Regions from separate parts of the Dorea formicigenerans genome, predicted to be linked through region 2. Evidence: riboswitches for the same ligand, from Rfam matches in the RefSeq annotation. Region 2 holds a riboswitch; the other holds the start of a gene.

Region 1 (15,351 bases), 160 kb from region 2:
CGCCTTCTTTTTTCTTCTTCACGCGCTGCTGCTTTGGAATCTGCTGGCTCATATCATCAATATTTAAGAACTGAACTCCCGGCATATTCATAAGCTGGCTATAATCAATCGCACCACCGAAGTTCATATTATTCATAGCATCAAAACTCTTTTGCATACAGTCATTGCACACACACATATTGTTCGGAAGATTGATCATCTTTCCAGCCACACTCTCTGGTCTGTGGCAGACAAAGCAGACTTTCTCATATTCATCATCGTTATGATTGTCATTGCTATTATTATCGTTGTTATCAATTGTATCTACATAATCCTGTTCAGACATGGTTCTTTCCCTTCTTTCCTACTTTTGTTCCTCTACCATCTTAATGAACTGCTCCTCCGAAATAATCGGAACTCCCAGTTCGTTTGCTTTTTTATTCTTTGATGAAGTCGATGTCACATCATTATTGATTAGGTAATTTGTTTTGGAAGTGACAGATCCCGTAACTTTTCCTCCCAGGCTCTCAATCAGTTCCTTGACCTCTCCTCTGTTTGCAAAATGTTCCACACTTCCGGTAATAACAAAGTTCACTCCGGCAAAGATCTGTTGACTCTCTGATTCTTCTTCCTTTGGAATCTCAAGCTCTGCAATCAGTCGCTTTAAGCTTTCTACATGCTTCTCATCCTGAAAATAAGTTACAAATGCGCCGGCAAGTACTTCGCCTACTCCCTGAATCTCTGCAAGTTCTTCTGCAGTAGCATGAATCATACGATCCACATCACCGGAAAATTCTCTGCAGATGACCTTCGCATTTGCAAGACCAATTCCCGGAATTCCAAGTGCATAGATTACTTTCGGAAGTGTCGTCACTTTTGCTTTCTCCACATTTGCGATCAGGTTCTTGTAGGATTTTTCTCCAAAACCTTCCATAGTCTGAATCTCTTCCTGCCATTTATCCAAATGGAAAATGTCTGTGAATTCCTTTATAAATCCACGGTCAATAAACTTCTCCAGCGTTGCCTCTGACAAACCTTCAATATTCAAAGCGTCACGGCTCGCAAAAAGTGCAAATGCTTTGACATGCTTTGCCTGACATTCCGGATTGGTACAATACAGTGCTTTTGCATTGCTGACCTGGCGAATCTCTGTCTTGCCGCCACAGACCGGACAGACTTTTGGAATATCTTTCACACCACTTCTTGTCAGATTCTGTGCAATCTGCGGAATGATCATATTAGCCTTATAAACTTCAATCTCATCCCCCACACCAAGTTCCAGTTCTTCCATAATACTGATGTTGTGGACACTAGCACGGCTCACTGTCGTTCCCTCCAGCTCCACCGGTTCAAAGATAGCGACCGGATTGATGAGTCCTGTTCTAGATGGACTCCACTCAATCTCCAAAAGCTTTGTCTGGCGAATCTCATCAGCCCATTTAAATGCAAATGAATCTCGTGGAAACTTAGACGTCCGCCCCAGTGATCTTCCATACGCTATATCATCATATACTAACACAAGTCCGTCGGACGGGAAATCGTTCTCGGCAATTTTTTCTGAAAATTTAATAACTTCCGCCTCTACTGTGTCTCTTATTACTTCGTGGTATTCTACTACTTCAAATCCCTGCTCTTTCAGCCATTCCATCTGACAGGCTCTGGAATTGTGGAAATCCACATCTTTTGCACTGACCAGTGTAAATGCATAGAATTTTACATTTCTTTTTGCTGTAATCTCACTGTTCAGCTGGCGTACAGAACCACTGCAGAGATTACGCGGATTTTTATATTTGGCTTCTGCTTCCTGAATCTGTTCATTAATCTTCTCAAAATCTTTATAGCCGATCACTGCTTCGCCGCGCAGTATCAGCTCACCTTGATAGCTGATCTGAAGCGGTACATTTTTAAAGACTTTTGCATTGTTTGTGATGACCTCGCCTACTTCTCCATTTCCACGAGTGACTGCCTTAAAAAGATGTCCGCCCCGGTAAGTCAGAACAATGGTAAGTCCGTCCATTTTCCAGGACATCAGTGCCTTCTGATCTCCCACAAAATTCTTTAATTCCTCTACATCTTTCGTCTTGTCCAAAGAAAGCATTGGGCTTTCATGCCGTTCTTTTGGGAGTTCACTGACCACTTCATATCCGACTCGCACCGTCGGACTGTTGGAAAGTGTGATCCCTAGCTCACGCTCCAATTCCTGAAGTTCATCATAAAGCTTGTCGTACTCATAGTTGCTCATGATTTCTTCTGCGTCTTGATAATATGCTTTTGATGCTTTATTCAAAAGCTCCACCAGTTCCTTCATGCGTTCCTGCCTGTTCATATAGCTTCTTTAACTCCTGTCCTTCTATTTTTCGCACTGCTCCACTCTTTAAGCTTCCCAGTTCTACATTCATAATTCTTATTCTTACAAGCTTTGTCACTTTATATCCAAGTGCTTCGCACATTCTCCGGATCTGACGGTTCAGCCCCTGTGTCAGAATAATGGAAAATGTGTACTTTCCAATCTGCTTTACCTCACATGGTCTTGTTACCGCATCCAGATTCTTTTCCACGTCCTGTATATGCACACCCTCTGACATCTGCCGCACAAATTCTGAAGTAATTTCTTTATCCACGCGGACATGATATTCCTTTTCATGATGATATCTCGCCCGCATCATACTGTTGATCAGTTCTCCATCATTTGTCATAATAAGGAGGCCTTCCGAATCTTTATCCAGTCTTCCTGCATAGGTTACGCGCACCGGATAATGCAGGAAACGTATGATATTATTTTTCACTTTCATATCCCCGGTACACACGATACCTGCCGGTTTGTTGACTGCCAGAACAACCTTCTGTTCTGCACCCTGGATCACTTTTTTCCCGACACAGATTTTCTGCTCCTCTGACACTTTCATGCCCGGTACAGCCCGTACACCATCCACCGTCACACGTCCCGCCTCTATGAGACGGTCCGCCTCTCTTCTGGAGCAGACACCTGCCTCACTGAGGTATTTATTTAATCTTATCATTTACTAACACTCCAATTACTTTGCAGTTCCTATTCTGCCTTATCCGTTGTCAAAATACTACTCAGCTTGTCATCCTGTACAAAATTATTGCAATCGTACAAAAACAGCACACTTGTAATTTTATTCTTATCTAACAGATCCGACACATGCTTCTGATAATAATCTGCATCTACCACGATGATCTCCCTGTAATATGGAATTAAAAATGGAATCATACAGTCTGCAAAGGAATCCTTCACCAGAAGCAGCCGGTCCGTGCTGTCTGCTGTCGTGCGGATATCTATTTTATCATAATCTCCACCGAGAAATACTTCATACGCATCAGGTTCGTCCAGTTTTGTACGGTCATAAAGCTCTGCTGTCTTTATGCCCTCAGACTCATAACTTGCCACCATCTGCGTGTTGTCGGAAGCATTTTCCGTTAAATATGCGTAAATCGGTTCACGGTATCCACTTTCAAATCCACTTGTTCGGGAAAGATTTCCACTGAAATCACCGGTCACTACATAAGGTTTTAAAGCCGGTGCTTTCGAAGTGTCAAGCCCCAGATCTGAAGCAATCTGCTGCCATACAAGACTAGCTCCAAGCGTTGTCCAGCGGGAATCTGTGTGGTAATAAATTTCCTTATCTTTATTCGCATTTAGAACACCTTGTGCATCAATCCAGTTCACACTGTCTCCAAGCATGCTCTGAATCTGTGCAATCTGCACTGTCTGATCTTCCACCGGAGCATAAGAAGGAAGCTTATCTGCCCATACATTTGCAGCATCCGGAATCAGTGCCATATACATCGGCACATCGGAATAATCCTCGGCAAGCGCTGTAATCGCGTCCACATTTGCCTGAATCTTCTTTTCATCCAGCTTGTTAATATCCGCCAGAAGATACTGGTTCTTTCCTCGGTACACACCGTTCACGTCCCGTCTTCCAAGAACTGTATCCAGTTTCGCCTGGGTATCTTTCACCGTCTCTTTGAAAAATGTCCTTCCTGCTCCTGTCACATTCACAAGACACAGGATCATAATCACGGCTGCGAATACAAATACTGCACTTCTGCCTCGCTCCAGACGTTTTTTATTCTTTTCTTTTTTATCTTTCTTTCCAAATACCAGAATCTTCTTCCAGATAAGATTCGGAAGTGGTGTACTTGCAAGAAATGCCACTACAAGAACGAGCACATTTCCAAGGAAAAGATATCTTCCCATGATACCAACCACATCGCCTCCGCCAAATCCAAACATCACTTTCAGATAACCAAATGACGCTGCCGGTGTCTTACCGAAGAAAAATACCCAGCCAAGCGCTGTGAAAAACCATGTATAAATCTGTCCAAGCACAGGTGGTAATCTCTTTAAAAATGGCAATGCATAACGCTCCACGATCTGCCAGAATGCAAGGTAGATACCCCAGAGCAATCCACCTGTGACCGTTACCTGCCACGGTGCATTCTTCCACATACCTGCATACCAAAGTCCCATCAGAATTCCGGATACAAGTGTTCCAAGCCAGCCGCCCCAGAGTGGTTCACAGATGTAATCCCAGAACCATGCAAAAACAGAGCTGTTAAAACGTCGTACAAATGTTGTTATGTTACGTGCTACATATGGATAGCGGAAATTTTTCTTCACATCAAATCCAAGCATTCTGCAAAGTCCCACTGCCATATCACAATATCCACTGAACGCAAAGTAAATCTGGAACATGAAGGTTGCACATCCCAGCCATGCACCAAACACAGACAACTCGCCTGCCTTCAAAGACATGATCTTGGTGAATGAATCTGCCAGGTAATCTGCAATGATAACTTTCTTTGCAAAACCACATACAAATAAAGCAATTCCTTCGCCAGCCTTTGCCCAGGACAATTTGCGAGTCTTTAATTCCTTTCGGATCTGCGGATATTTTACGACCGGTCCTGCCAGGAACAACGGAAACATTGCTATGTAAACAGCAAAATCCAGAATACTTTTCTGAGCCTTTACATTTCCCCGGTGAATCTCAATCAGATAAGAAAGCACCTGTAAGATACAGATTCCTATTCCGACCGGCACTTCCGAAATAAAGCCCACGCGTTGTCCGATAAATGCAAAGAACACATATACTATAATATTAATCAGTATGCTTCCAGCAAATAACTGCTCCGTACTCCTTCTTCTTCGCATGTAGCCTTCCATCTGAATTCCTACAGCATAATTAAACAATATAAAAAATGCCAGAACGACCAGATTGACCGGGGCTCCCCATGCAAAAAAAACTGCTCCCCCTGCAACCAGGGCAATGTCTTTTATCTTTCCCGGAAGCAGATAATACAATATGAAAATAACTGGTAAAAATACACATATAAATGCGATACTATTGAATAACATAATTTCTAAACGCTGCCTCCAGAATTTTATTAATACAAGCCTCATAATAGGCTTTTGTCATTGTACTTCCGTCCTCCCCATAATAAGAAGCGTCCGTAAGATCTGTTGTGTCTACATATTTCACTTTTTCTTCCTTACAAAGAGCCTTCAAAGCTTCATTGTATGAAGTTACATCCAGCGCGGTACTCATCTTGGACAAACTACTATCATCTGATGATGTATCACTATCACTATTGCTCTTAGAATCTGTGCTGCTCTTAGAATCTGTACTGCTCTTAAGATCCGAGTTGTCAGTTGTATCTTTAGCATCTGAATCTGAATCAGTATCTGAATCTGAATCAGTATCTGAATCGGCTGAACCTGTCTCATCACCTGTACTTGTCAGTGACAGGTATGCCGGGATACTGCATACATAAACTTTCGTATCCGGCAATGCTGCTTTCACCTGCTCAACAAAGCTTTTGTAATTCGCTGCAAATGCATCCGCTGTCTCTCCACTGACTGCTACATCTCCTCTTCCGATACAGAGGATAAGCTTCTGTGGTGCAGTCTCTGCTTCTGTTACGGCTGTCAAAAGCTCATTTAATCCGGAACCTTCCGCATCGCTGACCGTTGCTCCATCCTTTGACTTCACCTGCGACTTACTCAAGATGTCATTCTGTCTGAAGCCAAGTGCAGTACTGTCGCCAAGCACAATGCAGCCATCCATTTTTTCTTTTGCAGACTTTGCTTTCCACGCTGCCGCCTCATCTGCTTCTGTCTGCTCTAATTCCTGAATCTTGGCATCAATCTTCTGAACATTGGCATCTTCCAGTTCTGTCAGTTTCTTTACTCCTTCTGTTGCATCCACTCGCGGATTCATCATTCGTGTTCCAATAATCAGCGCACCGATCAAAAACAAGAGGATTACCGCAACAATCGCAAAACGAAGCACTTTATCCGGCTCCATTTTTTCCTTCATTTTTTCTTTATTCTTTTCAAACATTTTCATTCTCCAATAAACAAATAAACTATGTACATCTTTAAAAAGACATACATAGTTTATTTTACTTTGTATAAGAATAAAAGTCAAATTTTATAACTGTTTTATCAGATTCACCATCTCAATTGCTGATAACGCACAATCATAACCTTTATTTCCAGCTTTACTTCCGGCACGTGCAATTGCCTGTTCAATATTTTCTGTTGTAATGATTCCAAATAAAACAGGAATACCTGTTGCAAGCTCGATCTGTGCAATTCCTTTTGCTGACTCGTTACATACCAGATCATAATGAGATGTATCTCCACGAATAACTGCACCTACGCAGATGACTGCATCGTACTTTCCTGACTGCGCCATTTTCTGCGCTGTGATTGGTATTTCAAATGCTCCCGGCACCCATGCTGCTGTAATATTTTCTTCTTCTACACCATGTCTCACAAGTCCGTCAACAGCTCCGCCTAATAACTTATTGACAATAATTTCATTAAATCTGGCTGCTACGATTCCGACTTTCATTCCCTCTGGTGCTACTACTTTTCCTTCAATTACCTGAATCTGTTTCATGTTCTTCTTCCTCCTGCATTCTTTTTTATAATTGTATTTCTTTGAAAATGTGTCCCATTTTTTCCTGTTTTGTTTTCATATAATTCAGATCATATTTTTGTGGCTGGATCTCTAATGGTACTCTTTCCTTAATTTCCAGTCCGAAATCCTGAAGCCCATAGACTTTATCCGGGTTATTGGTAAGAAGTCTTAAGGATTTCACGCCCAGGTCTGATAAAATCTGAGCTCCGACCCAGTACTCTCTGAGATCTGGGGCAAATCCCAGTTGAACATTCGCCTCGACTGTATCATATCCACGTTCCTGAAGTTCATATGCTTTGATTTTATTGATCAGTCCGATTCCTCTTCCCTCCTGTCTCATGTAGAGAATGATTCCTCTTCCCTCTTCCTCCACCTGGCGCATTGCCGTCTGAAGCTGCAATCCGCAGTCACAGCGAAGAGAACCAAAAGCATCTCCGGTCAGGCATTCTGAATGGACTCTGCAAAGTACATTTTCTCCCTCCCCGATTTCTCCTTTTACCAAAGCAAGATGATGCTCTCCTGTAATGTCATTCACATATCCATGAATCTTAAATTCTCCATACTGTGTTGGAAGATCTGCCACCGCCTCTTCTTTTACATGCTTTTCATGAATTCTTAAATAATCCTGCAAATCTTTGATTGTGATAAATGTAAGATGATACTTATGAGCCAGCTCCCAGAGTTCTGATGTACGCATCATCGTTCCGTCTTCTTTCATGATTTCACAACATACGCCACATTCTTTCAGCCCCGCCAGTCTTACAAGATCTGTCGTTGCTTCTGTGTGACCGTTACGCACAAGTACACCGCCTTTTTTTGCCACCAGCGGGAATACATGGCCCGGTCTTCTGAAATCTTCTGGTCTTGATGTATCATCCACACATTTCATCATTGTATATGCACGTTCTGCTGCCGATATACCGGTTGTTGTATCTACGTGATCAATCGATACCGTAAATGCTGTTTCATGATTATCGGTATTTTCTGAAACCATCTGTGGAAAATTAAGCTTTGCTGCCAGTTCTGCACTCATCGGCGTACAGATCAGTCCCTTTGCATGCGTTGCCATAAAATTAATATTTTCCTGGGTCGCAAACTGAGCAGCACAGATCATGTCTCCTTCATTTTCTCTGTCCGGGTCATCTGTAACAAGAATGATCTTTCCATCTTGTAAATCCCGGATTGCCTCTTCTACTGTATTATATTGATACTTTTGTTCCATCTGTTCTTCCTCCGTTATTCTTTTTCTGTTGCTGTATATTTAAAATCCAAATTCTTCCAGAAACTCCATTGTAATTCCTGTCTTTTTCTCATGTTCCAATTTGGACTCTTCTTTTTTTCCAATCCCCATTAATTTTTCTACATATTTTCCGATTATGTCATTTTCCAGATTCACAAGATCTCCGGATGCTTTTTTCAGAAGTATCGTCTCTTCCCCTGTATGTGGAATGACTGATACCTGAAACCCTTCATCATCTACCTTCGCAACCGTCAGGCTGATTCCATCGATGCAGACAGACCCCTTTTCCACGATCAGATCTAATATCCGCTGTGAAGTTTTAATGGATACCCAGACTGCATTTTCCTCTTGGATCATTGACCTGATAACTCCTGTTCCGTCAATATGACCGCTCACAATATGGCCTCCGAATCTTCCATCCGCTGCCATTGCCCGTTCAAGATTTACATAACTTCCAATCTTACAATTTCCAAGACTGCTCCTTCTGATCGTCTCTGCCATGACATCTGCCGTAAATCCGTCAGGCTGCAGGGAAGTGACTGTCAGACATACTCCATTTACCGCAATACTGTCTCCGATTTTCGTACCTTCCAGTACTTTTGCTGCCTTCACCGCCAATACCCCTGAATTCCCATTCAACTGAATATAACGGACTTTTCCCACTTCTTCTACAATTCCTGTAAACATAATTCCTCCTGTTCTTTTCTTAAGACCTGACAGGTAATTTTTAGGTCTTCTCCAATCTGGCAGATATCTTTGAACTTTAGTACCGCTGCCTGAGACGGAAGCTCTATCCCAATTCCATCCACCGGAGTCCGGCTTCCTGCTCCGCCAAAGATTTTTGGTGCAATAAATGCCTGCACCTCCTGGACAACTCCGGCCCGTAATGCACTGTCATTTAAAGTTCCTCCACCTTCCAGTAAAATGCTGTCGATATTTTCTTTTCCCAGATACTCCATCAAATGCTTCAGATTAACATGTTTTTTCATATCCGGACAAAATACGATTTCCACTCCCATTGTCTGCAAAATTTCTTTTTTCTTCTCTACATTCTCCAGATCTGCATAGGCTACAATCGTCCGGTACTCCCTCGCACTTTTTACAATCTGGCTGTCCAGTGGAATTCTTAACTTACTGTCACAGATAATCCTGACCGGACTTTTAAGCCCTTCTACCCGGACATTCAGCATTGGATCATCAGCAAGTACCGTTCCTATCCCGACCATGATTCCCATATACCGATGACGCATATACTGTACTTCTCTGCGTGCGGCTTCTTGGGTGATCCATTTTGAAGCTCCTGTCTTTGTTGCAATTTTTCCATCCAACGTCATTGCATACTTCATAACTACATACGGTGTTTTGGTCGTTATATAATGAAAAAATATTGGATTTAATTCATCACATTTGTCTCTCATAAAATCTTCCACAACCGCTACACCGGCATCTCTTAATATCTTCGCTCCCTTTCCTGCCACTTTCGGATTTGGGTCTCTGGATCCAATCACTACTTTTTTTATCTTCTGCTCTAAAATTGCTTCCGTACACGGCGGCGTCTTTCCATAATGACAACATGGTTCCAATGTAACGTACAGCGTTGCCCCTTCGGCTGATTCAGTGAGAGAAGCAATTGCATTTCGTTCCGCATGCAACTCTCCGCATCTGGCATGATAGCCTTCGCCGATAATACGTCCATCCTTTACGATGACCGCTCCGACCATCGGATTAGGATTCGTCCATCCTTCTCCTTTTTTTGCAAGTTCTATTGCACGTTTCATATAATCCTGGTCTGTCACATACATTCCTTCTTTCTTTTTATCTTAGAACAAAACCCCTGCAGATGATCTACAGGGGTTTTGTTCACTGGTACTTTAATCACAACTTCATGACTAATTATCTGCGAAAGTAAATAAGCTCTGAAATGGTCTACCATCTCAGAGCCTCGATACCGCATTCATAACTAAAACTATATGTACCGTCTTCTTCTCTCATCCAGACTATACTGTCGGCTTCGGAATCTCACCGAATCATGCCTCTCGGCTCGCGGGCTTTACCGCCGGTAGGGAATCTCACCCTGCCCTGAAGATTTCTATCTTTTTTTGTATAATAATACTTTATTGCTTATTTGTAAAGAATTTTTTGACTTTTGAGAATTATTTCGCAAAAATCCATAAATTTCGTTTTATTTTTCACTGCATATTTTGTTAAAACACTTTTTCTTCTTCCAGAAATAATACGGTATTACGAATAGAAGTGTTCCTCCCCATGCAATAGGATAACTGATCAGCAAAATCTCCACCTTATGATAAATCGGAGTCAGAATCATAACCCACGGGAGTCGTATTAAAAACAATCCTCCAAATGTAAATATCGTAGGCCACAGTACATCTCCGACTCCGCGAAGTCCACCGTCCAGGTTTTCAAGCAGAATGCTGAGCAGATAACTCGGCACCAGAAACCGGAGCATATACACACCTATGTCGATCACCTTCGGATCCGTTGTGAACATGTGATACATTGGCTCACAAAATGCATACAATGTAAAGATGATCATACCTGTAAATACATAAGAAATACCAATGTTTACCCGGATACTCTTATATACCCGGTCCCACTTACCTGCGCCATAATTCTGTCCGACAAATGTTGTGACCGCAGCTCCCAGTGCACTGGATACTGTCCAGAAAATCAAATCTAATTTTCCATAAGCCGCCCATCCTGCTGCAGTATCCGTTCCAAAGCTATTGATTGATGCCTGAATGACTACATTGGTCACTCCATAAGCGCATGCCTGCAGAGCTCCCGGTATACCGATTTTCAACTCTCTTTTTAGAACACATGCTTCCATGCGAAGTTCTCTGAATTGTAGTTTCATAGAATCATAGTCTTTTGTCAAAGACCAGGTCACAAGAAATGCGCTGACACACTGGGAAAATACGGTTGCCAGTGCTGCTCCTGCAATTCCCATTTTTAATATAACTACCATGAATATATCCAGACCTATATTCAGTACACAACAGACCACCAGATAAAGAAGCGGTCTTTTGGAATCTCCGACTGCTCTCATGATTGCCGCTCCCATATTATAGACCAGCGTAAATAAGATTCCCATAAAATAAATGCGTAAATATGTAGTTGATGATGCCATCATATCCTGTGGAGTGTTCATGATCTTAAGCAGCCATGGTGTCAGCACTGCTCCCACTACAGATATTACGAGGCTGACCACAATGGAAAATAAATATGCAGTATGAAGTCCTGTATGCAGTCTTCCTTTGTCTTTCGCTCCGTAATACTGCGCAATGACAACTGCCGCTCCATTTGCCAGTCCATTAAAAAATGTAACAACAATCGTTGATAAAACAGCCGCCGGACCGCCTACGCTGGCTAATGCCGCTTTCCCCACAAAACGTCCGACGATAATCGTATCCACGGTTGTATATAATTGTTGGATTAAAGTTCCCAGCATGATCGGGAAGAAAAATATCAGAAGCTGCTTCCAGATAATCCCCTCCGTGATCGTATTTTCTTCTATTGTCTTTTTCCCCAAGTTTTTTCCTCTCTTACCTCATTGTTTCTGTATATCTTTTGCAAATCTGCGCTTATTTTCAGCCAGCACATATCCGCAAACGGCATTATGCCTTCCCCAAGTCTATGTCATATAGAAATATATTATACTCGATTTAAAATTTATTGAAAGGCTTTTTTAAAAATTAGAATTATAATGCTACAAAAATTATGCTATAATATCTCTAATAATTATCCAGAGAGGTTTTCACTATGATCGTTCTTAATCTGAAAGCAAAGGTCTGTATGTCCCACCTGCTTTTAAAACCAACATTTGATACTTTTTCCCTGATTGAGGGAGAAGTAACTACTTTTAACCGTTTCCAGGTAGATGGTAGAATCCATAAAGACTTTTTTGATGAAGCTTTTGAAAAGGAGTATTCCACCTGGGGAGAAGTGCGCGATTTTTTCTTCCAGGTAATCCGTGGAAAGAAAACTCCGTTAAATTTCAAATTCATATTATCTCTAGCAAAAGATCAGTTCGAATCCTTTCTCACTGAGCATGATCTGACCTACCGCCCTGCGGAAATCCAGGGACTGTATCTTAATTTCCGCTATGACGGACTGGCACTTCAATGCATCACCGGGACTTCCATGAATACATTTACCATGGATAAAAGCGTAGAAAAAGCCTGGGACGAATATGTCCAGAAATTCTTTGCCAGTCAGGAGCTTGATTTTGATATGGAATAGTTTTGATATATGATTATAAAAACTCCTTCCACAGTTTATCCATGGAAGGAGTTTTTCTTACATCTTGGCTTCAATTCCATTTATTCAATACTCTTGAGTGATTCTACCATATCAATCTTCTTCAATTTAAAATACATAATTCCATTTACGATCAATGAAAACAGAATTGTAAATAGCAGACTGTACATGTAACTTGAAAAGTTAATATTTCTTCCGAACATGGCTGTGTCTACTTCCACCGTATCAATGATAAAGGCATGCAGGAATTTTCCAAGCACCACTCCTACCGCCGCTCCGATGAATGTCAAAAGTACATTTTCACGATATACGTGTTCTGCCACTTCCAGATCATAAAATCCTAGTACTTTCAAGGTCGCCAGTTCCCTCTGCCGCTCCGTGATATTAACAGTATTAAGGTTATATAGTACGACAAATGCAAGCATTCCTGCAGAAATGATCAGTACTACAATAACCAGATTCAGACTTTTTAGCATATCGTCCAACTGTTTTTCAATATCACGCATATAGCTGACGCTAAGCGCTCCGTCCTGAGTCAGAATGTCTTCACCAATCTTGTTATAGTCTTCCTGCGTATCTCCTTTTTGTCCTGCAAAGAAAATACTGTTATATTCCGAATTCTCACCATACACTTTTTCATAATAAGAAGGAGTGAAGAAAATATAGTGTCCCATATAGTTCTCGCAAATATGGGCAATTTTTACTTTCTTGTTACCATTCTCTTCGTCTTTAATTTCAATGGTATCCCCTGCTTTTGCATTCAAAAGCTTTCCGGTTTTCTCAGAAATAATGACACCTTCATCATCAAGCGTATATTCCTCTTTTGATTTCCGGTCGTGGAAATCAAAATAATCTTTTACGTCTTTCGGTTCCGAAAATACGACCTGATAAGTATCACGTTTATTCTTTCCATTGACAAGTGTTACATTCTTCATGCTGGTCTGCATATAATGACTGATGTCCGAATCGTCCTTCATATAATCCAGGAGATTCTGTCTTGTCTCATCTGAAATGTCTTCTTTCAGGTAGACACTTCCATCATACATCTGAATATCCCGGAACTGCAGTTCTGCAATTTCATAACAGGAATCTTTGATTCCATATCCAACCAGCATCAATCCCATACAACCGCCAATTCCAAAAACTGTCATAAAGAATCGTTTCTTATATCTGGTTAAGTTACGGATACAAGACTTCCATGTGAAACTTAAATGTTTCCAAATAAATTTTATTCTTTCTAAGAAAACTCTTTGTCCATTTTTAGGTGCCGGTGGGCGCATCAGTACTGCCGGCTGTGCTACAAGTTCTTTGTAACACGCAAAAAATGTTGCTGCCATTGTACATACAATTGCTGCCGCCGCTGCCATCCAGGCATAGATCCATTGGTATGGGACCAGAATATGTGTAATATGCTGATATAATATTCCATATGCATAGACAATGATATATGGCAATATCTTTTCACCAATCAGCACGCCCAATACACTGCCGCCTGCTGTCGCGATCAACGCATATCCAAGATATTTCTTCGCGATGGACATCTTGCTATATCCAAGTGCTTTCATGGTTCCGATTGCTGTTCTTTGTTCTTCTACCATTCGCGTCATGCTGGTCAGACTAATCAGCGCCGCGACAAGAAAGAATAATACCGGGAAGACACGGCCAATTGCACCTAGACGCTCCGCGTTTTCTCCGTACCCGGAATACTCAGTCAAAGTATCACGGTCATAGACATACCAGGTTGGTTTTTCGATGTCCTGAATCTTTGCCTCTGCGTCCGCAATTTTCTGTTCGCCTTCTGCAATCTTCTGGGCAGCCTCCTCTTCACCATTGGCATACTCAATTTTTGCCTCTGCAACTTTCGCTTCATTTTCCGCGATTTCTGCCGCTCCCTCTTCCAGCTTCTTCTCCTGCTTTCGAATTTCAGCCCATCCGGACTGAATCTGGGATTTTCCACTTGCAAGCTGCTGCGGAACACCATTTAAAGAAGCCTTCGCAGCGTCAAGCTCTGACTTCGTCTGAGCCAGAGTTGCTGCAGTGTCATCAAGCTGCTTCTGGGCAGCATCCAGTTCGGCTTTACTCTCATCATATTTCTGCTGTTCAATGGAAATCTTCTGCTGCATGCCAGCTTCTTTTTCCTTAAGCTCGGTAAGCTGTCGTTCATATTGTTCTTTTTGCAACTTCTGCTCTTCTGTAAGCTGATCCTCAGGTATTTGGTCAAATGCTGACAATTCAGAATTTACTGTCTCGATCCCCTGCTGAATTTTCGTCAATGTCTGCTGGTCTGCCTGAATCATCTGCTGAAGCGCTGCAAGTCCTTCTCTTCCAGTCTGGATTTTCGCCTCAGCTTCCGGTTTCGCAGCCTCATATTGTGCAAGTCCGGCTTCATATTGCGCCTCACCTTCCTGAAGCTGTGCAAGTCCGGCATTATATTGATTCTGTGCCTGTTCCAGTTCGCTTTCTTTTTTGCTCAATGTATTCTTAGCACTGGCAATCTGCTTTTTACCACTGGTGATCTGTGCTTTTCCACTCGTCAACTGCTCCTCGGCGTCTGCTATCTTAGCCGCCGCATCCGCAAGTTCCGAAGCTGCATCCGCTCTGCCCTGCTCCAGTTCTTCTCTCGCCTCGTCAATCTTCTCTTGTGCTTCATTTACCAGCTCCTGCTTTCGAATTTCGGCTCGTTCGTCCGTAATATCTTCAATCTGATCCAGGACTTTCTCTACTTTCTTATCATATCCGTCCGTAAATGCTACTTCATTTTTTGCACCTTTGACCTGTACATATACTTCCGTGTATACGTCCATATCAAACGTCTCTTCCGGCACCATGACAAATGCACTGATAGTTCCGGTACCAATCGTTGCACTTCCGCGGCCATAAGAAATGTACATCGGACTG
Region 2 (15,351 bases):
CCCATCTTACTATTTTATATTGATATAAGATTCAATCAACTCTACTGTCTTCTCGAATCCAAGTTTTCCGCTGTTGATGCACAGGTCATAATTTTCTGCATCATCCCAGCTTCTTCCTGTGTGATAATGATAGAAGTCTGAACGGTATTTGTTGGTTCGTTCGATGTATTTCTCCATCTCTTTTTCGCTCATGCTGACACGCTCTAATGCGGATTTCATCTGGAAATCGTGATCTGCATGAACGTATACGCTGATCATATCCGGATCGTCTTTTAAGACAAAGTCAGCGCATCGTCCGATCAATACGCAAGAACCTTCTGCTGCGTATTTTTTAATGATCTCAGCTTCGTAGTTAAAGAGATTCTGATCTGATGTAAATTCTTTGCTTTCCGGTGGAAGGAGTTCTCCGCTATATACGTTGGTGGATAGCAGGAATTTCGGTAACCTTTTCAGGCGTTCATCTCGTGCATTGAACATACTCTCATTAATACCACTTTCCTCGGAGGCACGCTGCAGGATTTCTCTGCTGTAGCATGGAATTCCGAGTTTTTCTGCCAGCATGTACCCGATGGTCTTTCCACCGCTTCCATACTGTCTGTTGATTGTTATTACTACTCTTTTCATAGCAATTCCCCCAATCTTTTTCTGTTACTTACATTTTAAATGTAACATCTCATTTATGCAAGTCTTGCTCTAACAAGCCTCAATCTGAAACTCATAGAAGAAAACATTACTCTTCCCTGAACTTCTACACATTTGCCATCTACTCACCAAGATATGCCTTCTTAACTGCATCGTCGTTCATCAGCTCTTTTGCATCTCCGCTAAGCAGGATCTTGCCTGTCTCCAGTACATAGGCGCGGTCTGCGATTTCCAAAGCTTTCTTCGCATTCTGCTCTACGAGAAGTACTGTCGTTCCCGTTTTTCTTACTTCTTTGATAATGTCAAAGATCTCGTTTACAAAGATTGGTGATAGTCCCATAGAAGGCTCGTCCATGACAATCAGTTTCGGTTTTGACATAAGCGCCCGTCCCATTGCCAGCATCTGCTGCTCGCCACCGGAGAGTGTTCCGGCTCTCTGGTCTTTTCTTTCTTTCAAACGAGGGAATCTCTCATAGACCATAGCAAGCGTCTGTTCAATCTCCTCTTTGTCTTTTCTTGTGTATGCACCCATTTTCAGATTCTGGTATACGCTCAGATCTGCAAATACACGACGTCCTTCCGGTACGTGTGCGACTCCCATGTATACAATTTTGTGAGCAGGTACTTTTGTAATATCCTGTCCCTCAAATGTTACAGTTCCTTTCTTTGACGGAAGAAGACCTGTAATTGTATGAAGTGTGGTTGTCTTTCCGGCTCCATTTGCTCCGATAAGAGCCACAACTTCTCCTTGGTTTACTTCAAACGAAATGCCTTTGATTGCCTGGATCATTCCGTAATATACTTCCAAATCCTTTACTTCAAGCATTGCCATATTCTTATTTCCTCCTGTCTGGCTTTTCTTTACGTTTGTTTCCGGTTCTCTTATTCATCTCCAAGATATGCAGAAATAACTTCAGGGTTATTCAACACATCTGCTGTTTTTCCCTGTGCCAGTACCTGACCGAAATTCAGAACTGTCAGTTCTTCGCAAATTCCGGATACCAGTTTCATGTCATGCTCGATCAGAAGTATTGTCATTCCAAAATGTTCTCTCACGAACTGGATTGTCTCCATCAGTTCTCCCGTCTCATTCGGGTTCATACCTGCGGCAGGCTCGTCCAGAAGAAGAAGCTTCGGCTCTGTTGCCATAGCACGGGCAATCTCCAGCTTTCTCTGCTTACCATATGGAAGGTTCGTTGCCAGCACATCTGCTTCACCGTCAAGATCAAAAACCTTCAAGATTTCCATAGCCTTCTCATCCATGGCTTTCTCTACTTTTTTGTATTTTGGAAGCCGTAAGATTCCTTCCAATGTAGAATATTTATAGTGATTGTGAAGTCCGACTTTTACATTATCAAGTACTGATAACTGCTTAAACAGACGGATATTCTGAAATGTTCTTGCAATACCTGCTTTGTTGATGTCAATCGTCTTCTTACCGGTAATATCCTCGCCATCCAGTTTGATAATTCCCTCATTTGGCTTATACACACCTGTCAGAAGGTTGAATACCGTTGTTTTACCGGCTCCGTTCGGTCCGATCAGTCCGTAAAGTTCCCCTTTTTCGATCTGCATTTCAAACCCGTCTACTGCACGCAGTCCTCCGAAGGAAATGGACAGATTTTTTACATCTAATAATGCCATCTTATGCTTCCTCCTTTACTGCTTTTTTCTGTTTGAATTTTGCCAAATGTTTTTCTCTCCACTCAATTGCTTTCGGAGCCCAGTTAAAGAGCATCATGACAATCAGTACAATTGCGTAGATCAACATACGGTAATTGGACAGTCCACGCAGAAGTTCCGGAAGCAGTGTCAGGATTGCTGCTGCAATAATAGAACCTCTCACACTTCCAATTCCTCCCAGAACAACAAATACAAGAATCATGATAGACATGTTGTAACCAAAGTTCTGTGGTGTTGCCATCAGCGATGACAGATTATGTGAGTAAAGGACTCCAGCCATTCCTGCAATTGCTGCAGACAGAGAAAATGCAATCAGTTTATATTTTGTTATATTGATCCCTATGGATTCTGCTGCAATACGGTCATCACGAATCGCCATGATCGCGCGTCCGGTTCTGGAGCTGATCAGATTCAGAACAATGACAAGTGTGATCAGAATTAATATAAATCCGATAGTAAATGTACTGTCTTTCGGTGTTCCGCTGATTCCCTGTGGTCCGTTCAGAAGAATCTTTCCATCCGGCTCCATGTTCAAAGACACGGAATCCTTCATTGAAAAATGGAATCCTTTAGAATCTTTGCCAATATAAAAGACATTAATTACATTTTTAATAATCTCGCCAAACGCCAGTGTTACAATTGCCAGGTAATCTCCATTCAGACGAAGTACCGGAATTCCAATTAGGATTCCGAAAATTCCTGCGCACACTGCTCCGATCAGAAGAGCAATCATGAATCTTAAAAGATCCGGCTCAATGACACCTTTCATGCATTTAGAGAAAAATGCACTTGTAAATGCTCCGATACACATGAATCCGGCATGTCCAAGGCTCAGTTCTCCAAGAAAACCTACGACCAGGTTCAGAGAAATTGCCAAAATGATGTAAGTACAGATTGGTACAAGTAATCCTGTAAATAAGCTAGACAGGCTTCCACTTGTAACAAGTACCTGGATTACTGCGTAAACTACGATTACCATAAGATATGTAATCATGTTGTTTTTTGTTGTTTTATTCATATTCTTTAACATTCCTGCCACCTACACTTTCTCCTGGATATTCTTACCAAGAATTCCAGTAGGTTTTACAAGAAGTACCACGATCAGAACTGCAAATACGATTGCATCTGCAAGCTGTGAAGAAATGTATGCTTTTCCGAGAATCTCAATGATTCCAAGAATAATTCCTCCTATCAGCGCTCCCGGTACAGAACCGATTCCACCAAATACGGCTGCTACGAACGCCTTGATACCAGGCATGGAACCTGTGTAAGGTGTCAGGCTTGGGTATGCAGAGCAAAGCAGTACACCAGCGATTGCAGCAAGTGCGGATCCGATTGCAAATGTCATGGAAATAGTCTTATTTACATTAATTCCCATAAGCTGTGCTGCACCTTTGTCCTCGGATACGGCTAACATTGCCTGACCTGCTTTTGTCTTATTAATAAACAGCATCAGACCTGCCATAATAACAATACATAGTACAATTGTCAGGATGGTTGTTCCTGTAATTGTAAGCTTTCCACCTGCCAGTTTCAAGTTCGGCAATTTGATGACTTCTGGAAATGATTTCGTATTAGAACCAAAAATCAGAAGTGCCAGGTTCTGAAGCAGGTAGCTGACACCGATTGCTGTAATCAGAACTGCCAGTGGAGATGCCGCATTACGAAGCGGGCGATAAGCAACTCCTTCAATTACAACTCCAAAAATTGTGCAGGCGATCGTCGCAATAATGATTGCAACAATTGGATTCAGACCTGCGCCTGTCACACAAGTCAATACGATATATGCTCCGACCATAATAACGTCACCGTGGGCGAAGTTCAACATCTTAGCAATACCGTATACCATGGTATAGCCAAGAGCGATGATCGCATATACACTTCCAAGGCTGATACCATTAATGAGATAAGATATAAAACTCATTTTTCTTCTCCTTCCTTTAACTAAAATTTTTACCTCTCAATTATAATGATGTTGGGGGCAAAAGCCCCAACTATGATGCAATATGTGAGAAAGGCTGCCACAGCAATTCTGTAGCAGCCGCTTATCACTATTTTAACTTATCGGGCTGAATTAGTCCATGGATACATATGCACCATTTTCAATCTTAACACCCTTAGGTGCCTTGTTCGGCTCACCGTTCTTCTCCCATGTGATTCCGTCTACACCTGTCAGACCGTCAATCTTGATCTTTGTCATAGCGTCCATCAATTTGTCGCACATCTCTGAGTAATCCATATCCGGTGTTACATCAGCTTCCTCTGCTGCAGCTTTGATAGCGTAAATTGCATCATATGCATCTGCTGCAAACTGAATTGGTGTATTGCCGTATTTATCTTCATATGCTTTTGTGAATGTCTGAGTCTTCTCATCCTGTGCATCAGATGCATAAGGTGTCAGAAGCATCGTTCCCTCTGCAAGAGATTTATCAAATCCCTCTACACCAAGGATTCCGTCAAGTCCATCACATCCAAAGAATGTCGGATGATAATCTAACTTAGCTGCCTGCTGTAAGATAGCAGATGCTTCCTGATAGTAGATTGGAAGGAATACAAGATCAGCTCCTGATGACTGTGCCTTCTTTAACTGTACAGAAAAGTCTGTCTTATTATCTGCTGTAAATGCTTCTGCTGCTACAACATCAAGGCCTTCTTTCTTAGCCTCTGCTGCGAAGTTTGTGTAAATTCCATTAGAATATACATCGGAGCTGTTATAAATAACTGCTATCTTTGTTGCAAGTTTGTTCTTTGCAATGTACTCTGCAGATTTTGTTCCCTGTTCAGGATCTGAGAAGCAAAGACGGAATACGTTGTCGTGATCCTGAACGCTCTCTACTGCTGTTCCGGAAGGTGTGATCTGGAACATGTGATCACTGTCTGTCTCAGATGCTACTGCTGTACAAGAACCAGATGTTACAGTTCCCATAAGAATCTGCATACCCCAGTCTTTCAGAGTATTGTAAGCATTCACAGCTTTCTCTGCATCTGCCTGATCATCTTCTGTCTTGAACTCAACCTGCTTACCATTGATTCCACCATTTTTATTAATCTCTTCTACAGCAAGCTTTGCACCGTTGTCTACTGCTTCACCATATGCTGCTGCATCTCCTGTCATCGGTCCGATTCCACCAATTTTAAATACATCTGATTTTGAATCTGAGCTTCCGCTCTTAGAACCACAGCCTGCCATCATGCTGACTGCCAGTGCTGATACTAATACAGCACTTACAACTTTTTTAAATTTCATAATTCCTAGCCTCCAACTCTGTTTTTGTATTGACCTTATAATATCTCCTTCTTTTCCGTCTGTCAATGAAAATTTTAGATTTCACTCTGTTTTTTTATCAGTACAATCTTTTTTTCATAATAGAAAATACAATTTCTTAATTTCAAGAATGCCCCGGCATTCTTGCTGCGAGGTGCGCGTCATGCAATTGCATGACATACTTCTACTGCGCACCTCTGCAAGTCTACACTCCGTTTCGGTCGGCGCAAAACCATTGTCCACCGGACAATGTGCGCCCTGCCGGAGGCTATATCAGCTGGGGGATTGACTCCCACCACTGATACCAGCTTGTTTCTCACCACCTATAGAGGCGGAGTCATCTCCCAACTGATATAAAAAATAACAGGTAAACATATCGCTTTCAATGTCATATTTAAACCCTGACATTGAGTGCCATATATCCACCTGCTATTTTTTAATATTTTCCTTCTATATAATGATGTTGGATTTCAGGAATATTATCTCATTTTCAGAATTGGACTGATCTTCTTGTAAATCAGAAGTACCACAACAGATACCATTGCACCTTTCAAAAGGTTAAATGGTGCTACTGCAAATACGACAAATGTAAGTAAATTCGTAATATGACCATTTACTGCTGTTCCCATTCCTACCAGCGCATCGATTGGCATGCTAAATGCTTTTGCATAAGCCGGAAGTAATACATATGCATTTAAAAAGCAACCGATAAATGCCATAAATACAGTTCCTGCTGCCATTCCGATCATTGCACTTTTTCTGGAGTGTTTTGCTTTATAGATCCATGCTGCCGGAAGGATAAAGGCACAACCAATTGCAAAGTTGGCAATATCACCGACACCTGCTGTAGATGTTCCACTGATCAGAAGATGTAATACGATTTTAATAAGTTCGATCATTGCTCCTGCTGCCGGTCCCATTGCAAAGCAGCCGATCAGTGCCGGAACTTCGCTGAAATCAATCTTGTAAAATGCCGGTGCAAATGGAAGCGGTATTTCAAATGCCATTAAAATAACTGCAATTGCCCCCAGCATTCCCACCTGGGTAATGAATCTTACTTTTGACATACCTGCTGTGTTTGACTTGTTCTGTGTTGCTACATTTGTACTCATTTCTTTCTCTCCTTTTTATCTGCGGTGTGTCTGAGCTGTGCAAATGAAAACCTCAGGCACTGCCCTCTTTTATTTTAAGTAAGAAAGAATACTTCTTTTGGAACTATGCTTCTTTAGAATGTATCACTAAAAAAGGTCCACCGAACCTTTTTGTCGTATGCTTGACAACACAAAATCCCCCGACGCTTACGCTTCGGGGGACTGACATACATTCACCATAATTCTTCTCTCATCCAGACTTTACTGTCGGTTCCGGAATCTCACCAGATCAGCCACTGCATACACTTACACAGCGGGTCGCGGACTTTACCGCCGGTTGGGAATTACACCCTGCCCCGAAGAATCTCTCTTATCTGTATTTGATTATAATCCTCTGATTAGTCCTTTTCAAGGCTTTTTTCAAAAATCTTTTTACTGGAAGGACATCATCAGATCGTCCTGATGCACTGTCTCACCTGGTTTTACATAAATCTTGTCTACAACACCTTCGATCGTAGATACAACGATTGTCTCCATCTTCATAGCTTCCAGAGTAAGAAGCGGTGTATTGACTTTGACCGGATCTCCCTCTTTGACAAGAACATTTCCTACGATACCTGGGATATTTGCTCCAAGCTGTTTCGGATTGGACTTGCTTGCCTTAAGCTTACGATCTGTCTTGATCTCCAGTTTCTTATCCAGAATCTTAACGTTACGGATAGATCCATTTACCTGGAACATCAATGTACGGTATCCGTCCTCGTCCGGCTCGCTTGCTTCCAGATATTTGATCAGAAGTTCCTTTCCTTCGCCAATCTTCAAGTAAGTCTCCTCACCCTTTCTAAGGCCATAGAAGTATACGTGACTTTCCAATCTTGTAACATCATTGTAAATCTCAAAGTGTTCGCAATAGTCCTCATATACCTTCGGATACAGCGCATAGCTGACTGCTTTCTTGCACATATCTGCTTCTGAGCGATCCTCATAATGATATTTCTCGCACAGATCCTTCTTAATCTGATCCAGATCAACTGCCGGGAGAAGTGCACCTGGACGTTCTGTCAGTGGTTTAATATCTTTCAGGACAATCTTCTGCAGTTCCTTCGGGAATCCACCATACGGCTGTCCCATCATACCCTGGAAATAAGATACGACGGAATCCGGATAGGATAATCCGGCACCTTCTGTCAGAATATTATCTTTTGTCAGGCCATTCTTGTACATAAAGATAGCCAGATCACCGACTGCCTTGGAAGTTGGAGTTACTTTTACGATGTTTCCAAGCAGATCATTGGCGTCTTTGTAAAGTCCCTTGATTGCTTCAAAATCATCTGGTGATCCCATACTTGTTACCTGTGCAAGCAAGTTGGAGTACTGTCCTCCTGGAATCTCATATTTGTAAATCTCTGTGTTTGGAGATTTCATATCACTTTCAAATGGTGCATATACTTCACGCACACGGCTGTAGTAGTGACTTAATTCTGTCAGTTCCTCCGGCTTCAGGCCTGTGTCACGTCTTGTTCCACGAAGTGCCTCTGCTACTGCGTTCATAGACGGCTGACTGGTCAGTGATGACATAGACTCAATTGCCAGGTCGACAATATCTACGCCGGCTTCTGCCGCCATCATAACAGTACTTACACCATTTCCCGTGGAATCGTGTGTATGCAAATGTAATGGTACATGAAGTTCTCTCTTCAGTGTGCTGATCAGTTCTTTTGCTGCCAGCGGCTTCAGAAGTCCTGCCATATCCTTGATCGCAATAGAATGGCATCCTAAAGACTCCAGTTCTTTCGCCATCTTCACATAATAATCTAATGTATACTTTGTCTCGTTCGGACTTGTAATATCTCCTGTGTAGCAGATTGCACCTTCAACGATCTTTCCAGTCTTAAGTGCCTCCTCGATTGGCAGTTTCATAGTCTCGATCCAGTTCAGACTGTCAAAAATACGGAATACATCGATTCCATTCTCTGCTGAGATCTGAATGAACTCTTTTACAAGGTTGTCCGGATAGTTGCTGTATCCAACGGCATTGGACGCACGAAGCAACATCTGGATCAATGTGTTCGGCATACGCTCTCTTAAAGTTGTCAGACGTTTCCACGGTGACTCCTTCAGGAATCGGTACGCTGTATCAAACGTAGCACCTCCCCATGCCTCTACTGAAAATGCGTTCTGCATAAATGCATTTGTCGCATAAGCGGCACCGCACAGATCTTTGCTACGCATACGTGTTGCCACCAGTGACTGCTGCGCATCACGCATACTTGTATCTGTAACATAAAGCTTTTCTTCTTTTAAAATCTTCTGCATGTAGCCTTCTGCACCAAGTTTTAAAAATTCATCTCTTGCACCATAGACCGGTTTATCATGGTCAAATGTCGGCAGAATACGGTTGTCGAACTGTTTCTTCTTACCCATGTCAGAATTGATGATACGATCACCGATAAACTCAATGATCTTAGTCGCACGGTTCAGGCTGTGTGTCAGGCGGAATAACTCCGGTGTCTCCTCGATAAATGTTGTGTAACACTGACCGGACTGGAATGTCGGGTGGTTCAGCACATTGATCAGGAACGGAATATTTGTCTTAACTCCACGGATACGCATCTCCTGAAGGGCACGCTCGGATTTTCTCACTGCACCTGCAAAGGTACGGTCATGAGAAATAATCTTTACAAGCAGACTGTCATAGTGTGGTGATACAACGGCTCCGACATATGCACAGCCACCGTCCAGACGGATACCATTACCGGAACCGGAACGATATACTGTCATCTCACCTGTATCCGGCAGGAAGTTATTTGCCGGATCTTCAGAAGTAACACGAGTCTGAATAGAATATCCGTTACATGTAACATCTTCCTGCGATTTAATATGTATCTCCTCTGAATCAAGAGCATATCCTTCTGCAACCAGGATCTGAGCCTGCACGATATCAATTCCTGTCACCATCTCACTGACTGTATGCTCTACCTGAATACGAGGATTCATTTCAATAAAGTATGGATTGTTATCTCTGTCTACCAGAAACTCCAGTGTTCCTGCATTAACATATCCAACATTTTTACAAAGACGGATTGCTGCATCAAAAATCTTCTCTCTTGTCTCGTCTGGAATGGTAAATGCCGGCGCATACTCTACGACCTTCTGGTGACGTCTCTGCACAGAGCAGTCACGGTCGAACAGATGCACAACATTGCCGTAATTATCTCCGATCACCTGAACCTCAATATGCTTTGGTCCTTTCAGATATTTCTCAACGAAAATCATATCATCACCGAAAGCTTTTTTAGATTCATTTCTCGCCTCGTTGAATTCTTTTTCCAGATCAGCCGGATCATTGACAATACGCATACCACGTCCGCCACCACCGTTGGAAGCTTTCAGCATAATCGGATATCCGACCATGTCTGCGATCTTCGCTGCCTCTTCATAAGACTTCATCGCGTGATCTACTCCAGGAATGATTGGTACATCTGCTGCAATGGCAATCTGTTTGGAAGAAATCTTATCTCCCATTGCTCTCATAATATCACTGGAAGGTCCAATAAATGTAATGCCATTCTGTTCACATGCATCTACAAACTCCGGATTCTCTGACAGGAACCCATATCCAGGATGGATTGCATCTACGCCTGCATTCAGTGCGATCTTAATAATTGTATCAATATCAAGATATGCATCGATTGGTCCTTTATCAGGATTCAGGGGATAGGATTCGTCTGCTTTGGAACGGAAAAGAGCGTATCTGTCTTCCTTAGAATAAATGCTGACTGTCACAATTCCGAGCTCATTGAGTGCGCGGAATACTCGAATGGCGATTTCCCCACGGTTCGCCACCAGAACTTTCTTGAACTGTTTCATTGTCTTCTTCCTCTCTTTTTTTATTGGTTTGCAATTAGCCTTTTTCTCTCTAATCCCACGGGCAATTACAACTTGACCGAAAAGTCGCATGATAGTTCATCTGCCCCACACGGATTACATGCACTTTTGATTTAGTTTACAGGATTTTTCTGAGAAATGCAAGATAAAAATATGACAACTTCATTTTCCGACAATAGTTAAGAAAATAACAATGAAATTTGCAAGATTTCAAATTGCAAATTTCATTTTAACCTCTTTTTTCCCTTTTTTCTTGTCTATAACAGATAAAAATTGCATCAAAACTTTTCTTTTCCATGATTCACACTTTTTTAACAATCTAAACACAAATCGAAAACATTTTTTCATTATTATATAGACATCAGCAAGAGAGAGGCTGAGATATAAATAACAATTTTCTTTTTCATACTTTTTCCTTTGAGAGTCTTCCGGTGGGAGGGCTCTTTTTATTTTGGAAATTTAATTTATTCTTCTGACATTGACGCCCCTGTTTTTTCCCTGCCACTTATAAATCATGAGATAAACCTTATAGTCGAGTTCGTCTTGTGCGGTGACGAATGGCTCTTCTCTTAGTACCTCGGACTTGATTCCCTGCTGATAAAGTTCTGCCTGCTCTTTTTTTGCCTGACTGATAAGTTTCTGATGTCTTTCATCAGCTTCTTTTCCGAAACTCCGGTTTGGATAGTTTGCGGCTTCTTGTTTGAGTTTTTCTGTCAGAAGTTCTATGAAGCGTACATGTTTTGTCTGATGTAATTTTACAGCTATGTAACGACTCATTCTCATACCATGATGTTTCCGGTAATATTTTAATAACTTTATCATGCTTTTATCGTCTGCTTCTTCTGCGAATTCTTCCATGACTGTGATTGCCTCTTCTGACGGCTGCCACGGATTATCTTTTGGTACAATATATTGATCCGGCACCGCCGGGTAACAGCAGTAATTGAGTGGCGGGAACTGTTCTAACATTGCCAGTTTCTGTTCTGTCGGTGTGCAGAATTCCGGTCCCAGATATTCTAATTTGTCCCGTAAAATTGCAATGCGATATTCCAGTTGTCTTAAGTATTCGTACCCTTCCACCCAGAAATGTCCGATTTCTCCATAATTGTATAAATGTACTTCCACTGACAGCGACTGGTAAAAGAGCGTTACAACGGAATCGTCCTGATGTACCACAAGCACATATTCTCCATTTTCATAGGTAACTGATGCATCCAGTGGTCCTTCATAATCGTCCTGATAAATTCCGGTCATTCGCGCACCGTGAAATACAAGAAAGCTTTCCACTGCATCGTTCATCATATAAACCAGTTTATACTCTGGCAGAAGTAATTCGAACTGATCTTGTTCCAAAAGTTCTTCCAACATCTCCAAAGCTCTCTCCTGACTGATCTGGTACGCCTGATTTTCCACATTTTCTTTATTCTTTTGCTCTGCTTTCCACACATTTTCTGTGCTTTTCTCTGTTTCCAATTATCTCTCTCCTTCATTGGCATCTTCCATCACAACTTTCGTTTCTCTGATCATGCCTTCCGGCAGTTCCTGATACTCCACCCTCAAGACTGCCTGTGCCCAGTTCAGACTGATCTGAGGCTGTTTATTTTTCTCACGTCCGGCTCTCTCGATTTCTTCCAGAAGTTCTTTTAGCACTTCTTTGGTCAGATAACCGCCTCGCCAGTGAAAGGTCAGCACGCGTCCTTTTTTCGCTGCCTGAAGCGACCGCTTGTATACATCTTCTATCTTTGTAAATGACAGTTTCTTTTCTTTATAATAGAAGTGTCCGCCCTCGTTGCATGCTGGAGCCGGATACAACAGTGGTTCGTGATCCCGGAAAATGTTTTTATCATCCAGGTTAAAATAATCGTACCTGAAATCCATCTGTTCTGCTTTTCTGGCTTTGTTCTTTCCCGATGTGTTGCGTGGAGTTTTGTTTTCCGGTTTCTGATTTTCTTTTTTCTCATAATTGCCAAGCGTATTGTCAAATGTTACGTCCAGGTGATAATACTGTCCGTCAATCTTTACAATATTCCATGTATGACGGTACTTAATCCCTTTTTCCGGATTATTTCCACACACTGCGATCATACACCAAATTCCAAGGGCATCACACAATACCTTCACGGATTTTGCAATTCCTTCACATACGCCTACCCCATGCCCTAAAGGTCCGATAATCTCATGGGAATAAGGTTTTTTCAGCTTATCATAATGTATACTTTCACATAAAAAGTCGTGTATATATTTTTCCTTGTCCCACTGGGAAAATGTTTTCGCTTCTCTTGTGATTTTCTCTACTCGGGCTGTCATGGCTTTCTGATGTTCTTTTATCTTTGCTTTTTCAAATAAATATTCCGGCACAAAAATCAGATTGGGAGAATCGTTGTAATATTTATACTTATAGCCTGTTGCCCAGAAAATTTCCGGATGATCCAGCCGGAGCTTGAAAAAGACATTATAGAGTGCCTCACCCTCCAGTCTTGGGATCTGAATCTCTTCATCTATATTTAAAAATCCCTGATACAAGGCATGATAAACTGCCTGTTCTATTTTATTCATCCTATTATAATAGTACTGTTCCATGTAATTTCCCGTAATCCTTTTCTATCATTTCAAGCTTTTGTCACTAATAATGATTGCGAGTTTTCTGTCACACGCAAATTCAAGTCGAACATTGCAACTAGAGTATAACATATATTATGAATATTTTCGTGTTTCTTTGAAGCATACATTGACATTCCATATCAGACTTTTTATACTGGGAAATGTAAATTTCAAAGAAGAGCTTATGTAATAAGCTGTGAGAAGTTTTCAGAAAGTAGGAATCCAATATGAACTGTAATGATTCTATGATAAATAATTCTATTCTCAAGAAGATGAATAATCCTGGCAGAAATTTCCAAATCCTTGCCATTTCAAACCGACATCTCTGCAATCAACCTTTTGAAGACCAGATTAAACGCGTCTGCGAATGGCACCCGGACGCTCTCGTTCTTAGAGAAAAGGATTTGCCAGAAGACGAATACAAAACATTAGCAAAAAATATTCTGGATATCTGTAAAGCTTACGATGTCCCATGTATCTTACATACTTACTGGAAAGCAGCGCTGGAACTCGGACATGATGCCATTCATTTGCCACTGCCTCTGTTACGGGAGTTGTCTGCCGAGTCGCAGAAGCATTTACAAAGTCAGAATTCGACAATCTCGCAGAGTTTTCATGTTACGGACTTTCATAAAATCGGCACATCTGTTCATTCTGTCGAGGATGCCATGGAAGCAGAACGGCTCGGTGCGACCTATGTGACAGCCGGACACATTTTCACAACAGATTGTAAGAAAGGCCTGCCGCCACGTGGACTTGATTTTTTGAAAAATGTCTGTGATGCAGTCACGATTCCTGTCTACGGAATCGGCGGAATAAAATTTGACCCGCAACAATGGAACAGCCTGAAAAAACAAGGTGCCTGCGGCGGGTGTATTATGTCAGGAATGATGCAGCTTTAAAACTGCATCTTTTTTTGTTGCCAAGCATACGACAAAAAGGTCCGGTGGACCTTTTTTAGTGTCTTCTGCACTTCTGCAATTCATTATTGCACATATGGATTATACAGAAAGAACGCTCCGGAAAAAGCCAGCGCCAGATATATCATTGGTTCCCATTTTCTTCCATCAGCCTCTATTGGATTTTCCACATGTCCATCACCTTTTTCTTTCTGTTTTCCACAAACTAACACATAAATACCTCTCCAGATCAGATATCCTGCACACGCGCCGATCGTATTTGCAAGCAGATCATCAATATCTGTTGCACGCGCGTTAAATATCTGAGAAATTTCAATTGTTAACGACAATAAAAATCCTGTAACCGTGACATTTGTTATGCTTCTGCATTTCTTCCATATACATGGTATCAACAGCCCAAGCGGCAGAAACATGATTATATTTAACACAAACCCCATGCCCAATCCTGCCAGTGGATTCCGGTTATATCCACCACTGATGGCATCTTTAAGTCTTACAATGTCTGCCAACAGGCCTATCCCTGTCACTTTAAATACCACCCACAGATAAACGAGCATTACATAAACTCCAAAATAATATTTTGCAGGCACACGCCTGGAATTTTGCTTTGCTTTGATTTCCATTAGTCCCTGATATATCAGACACGGTAGCAGCAACGTAAGAAGCAGATAACCACTGTACATAAAATCCTCAACTATATAAGTATATAAAATCCTCACATAATCCATAACATTTCCTCTCCTTTTTCCAGCCTTTATCTTCACACCTGATATATTAGAATACATTTCTTAACAACTTCTTTGGAATATTCTTAATATTCTCTGTAGCTTTAACCCATGCCTGTATCATGCAGTCCGATAACATCACTTCCAGCTGATACAATCAACATTTCTTTCAATTTGTTTCTTGAATTATCAGACAAATGCATCTATCATAATCATATAAATATGATACTTGCAGCTCAGTAAACCAGAGCTGCATTTGGGGAATCAATTACAAATTCAAAAATGAATTCAATTATATAGGAGGGCTTTTCTTATGACACAGGCTGAAATCAAACAACTGATTCAGAAACAGCGAACTTTTTTTCATTCCGATGCTACGCTTGATGTAGAATATCGTATACATGCACTTCAAAAATTAAAAGCATGCATCTTAAAATATGAAAATGAAATTAATATCGCAATCCGTGCAGATTTGGGAAAATGCGCTTTTGAAAGCTACATGTGTGAGACTGGTCTCGTCTTAAGCGAACTGACTT

Evidence for each region. A riboswitch is a leader RNA that binds a small molecule or an ion and turns the genes downstream of it on or off. The one in region 2 is predicted to bind FMN.
Region 1: linked by a shared signal. The riboswitch ahead of ribD (bifunctional diaminohydroxyphosphoribosylaminopyrimidine deaminase/5-amino-6-(5-phosphoribosylamino)uracil reductase RibD) and the one ahead of NQ560_RS03420 (ECF transporter S component) in region 2 are both predicted to bind FMN.

The regions. Positions count from the first base shown of each region.
Region 1 is NZ_CP102279.1:833,493-848,843, reverse strand. It holds gene clpX (ATP-dependent Clp protease ATP-binding subunit ClpX) at 1-325, opposite strand, end outside; gene ligA (NAD-dependent DNA ligase LigA) at 344-2,305, opposite strand; gene NQ560_RS04310 (pseudouridine synthase) at 2,259-2,999, opposite strand; gene NQ560_RS04305 (DHHW family protein) at 3,029-5,365, opposite strand; gene NQ560_RS04300 (SGNH/GDSL hydrolase family protein) at 5,352-6,350, opposite strand; gene ribH (6,7-dimethyl-8-ribityllumazine synthase) at 6,441-6,914, opposite strand; gene NQ560_RS04290 (bifunctional 3,4-dihydroxy-2-butanone-4-phosphate synthase/GTP cyclohydrolase II) at 6,940-8,157, opposite strand; gene ribE (riboflavin synthase) at 8,197-8,862, opposite strand; gene ribD (bifunctional diaminohydroxyphosphoribosylaminopyrimidine deaminase/5-amino-6-(5-phosphoribosylamino)uracil reductase RibD) at 8,844-9,971, opposite strand; FMN riboswitch at 10,152-10,266, opposite strand; gene NQ560_RS04275 (MATE family efflux transporter) at 10,358-11,725, opposite strand; gene NQ560_RS04270 (DUF5721 family protein) at 11,956-12,435, shown strand; gene NQ560_RS04265 (FtsX-like permease family protein) at 12,516-15,351, opposite strand, start outside.
Region 2 is NZ_CP102279.1:670,532-685,882, reverse strand. It holds gene NQ560_RS03450 (cytidylate kinase-like family protein) at 10-624, opposite strand; gene NQ560_RS03445 (ABC transporter ATP-binding protein) at 764-1,474, opposite strand; gene NQ560_RS03440 (ABC transporter ATP-binding protein) at 1,525-2,286, opposite strand; gene NQ560_RS03435 (branched-chain amino acid ABC transporter permease) at 2,288-3,355, opposite strand; gene NQ560_RS03430 (branched-chain amino acid ABC transporter permease) at 3,365-4,249, opposite strand; gene NQ560_RS03425 (ABC transporter substrate-binding protein) at 4,400-5,572, opposite strand; gene NQ560_RS03420 (ECF transporter S component) at 6,070-6,702, opposite strand; FMN riboswitch at 6,920-7,049, opposite strand; gene NQ560_RS03415 (pyruvate carboxylase) at 7,114-10,551, opposite strand; gene NQ560_RS03410 (DUF3878 family protein) at 11,029-12,042, opposite strand; gene NQ560_RS03405 (transglutaminase domain-containing protein) at 12,043-13,149, opposite strand; gene NQ560_RS03400 (thiamine phosphate synthase) at 13,398-14,072, shown strand; gene NQ560_RS03395 (VanZ family protein) at 14,156-14,818, opposite strand; gene NQ560_RS03390 (aldehyde dehydrogenase) at 15,129-15,351, shown strand, end outside.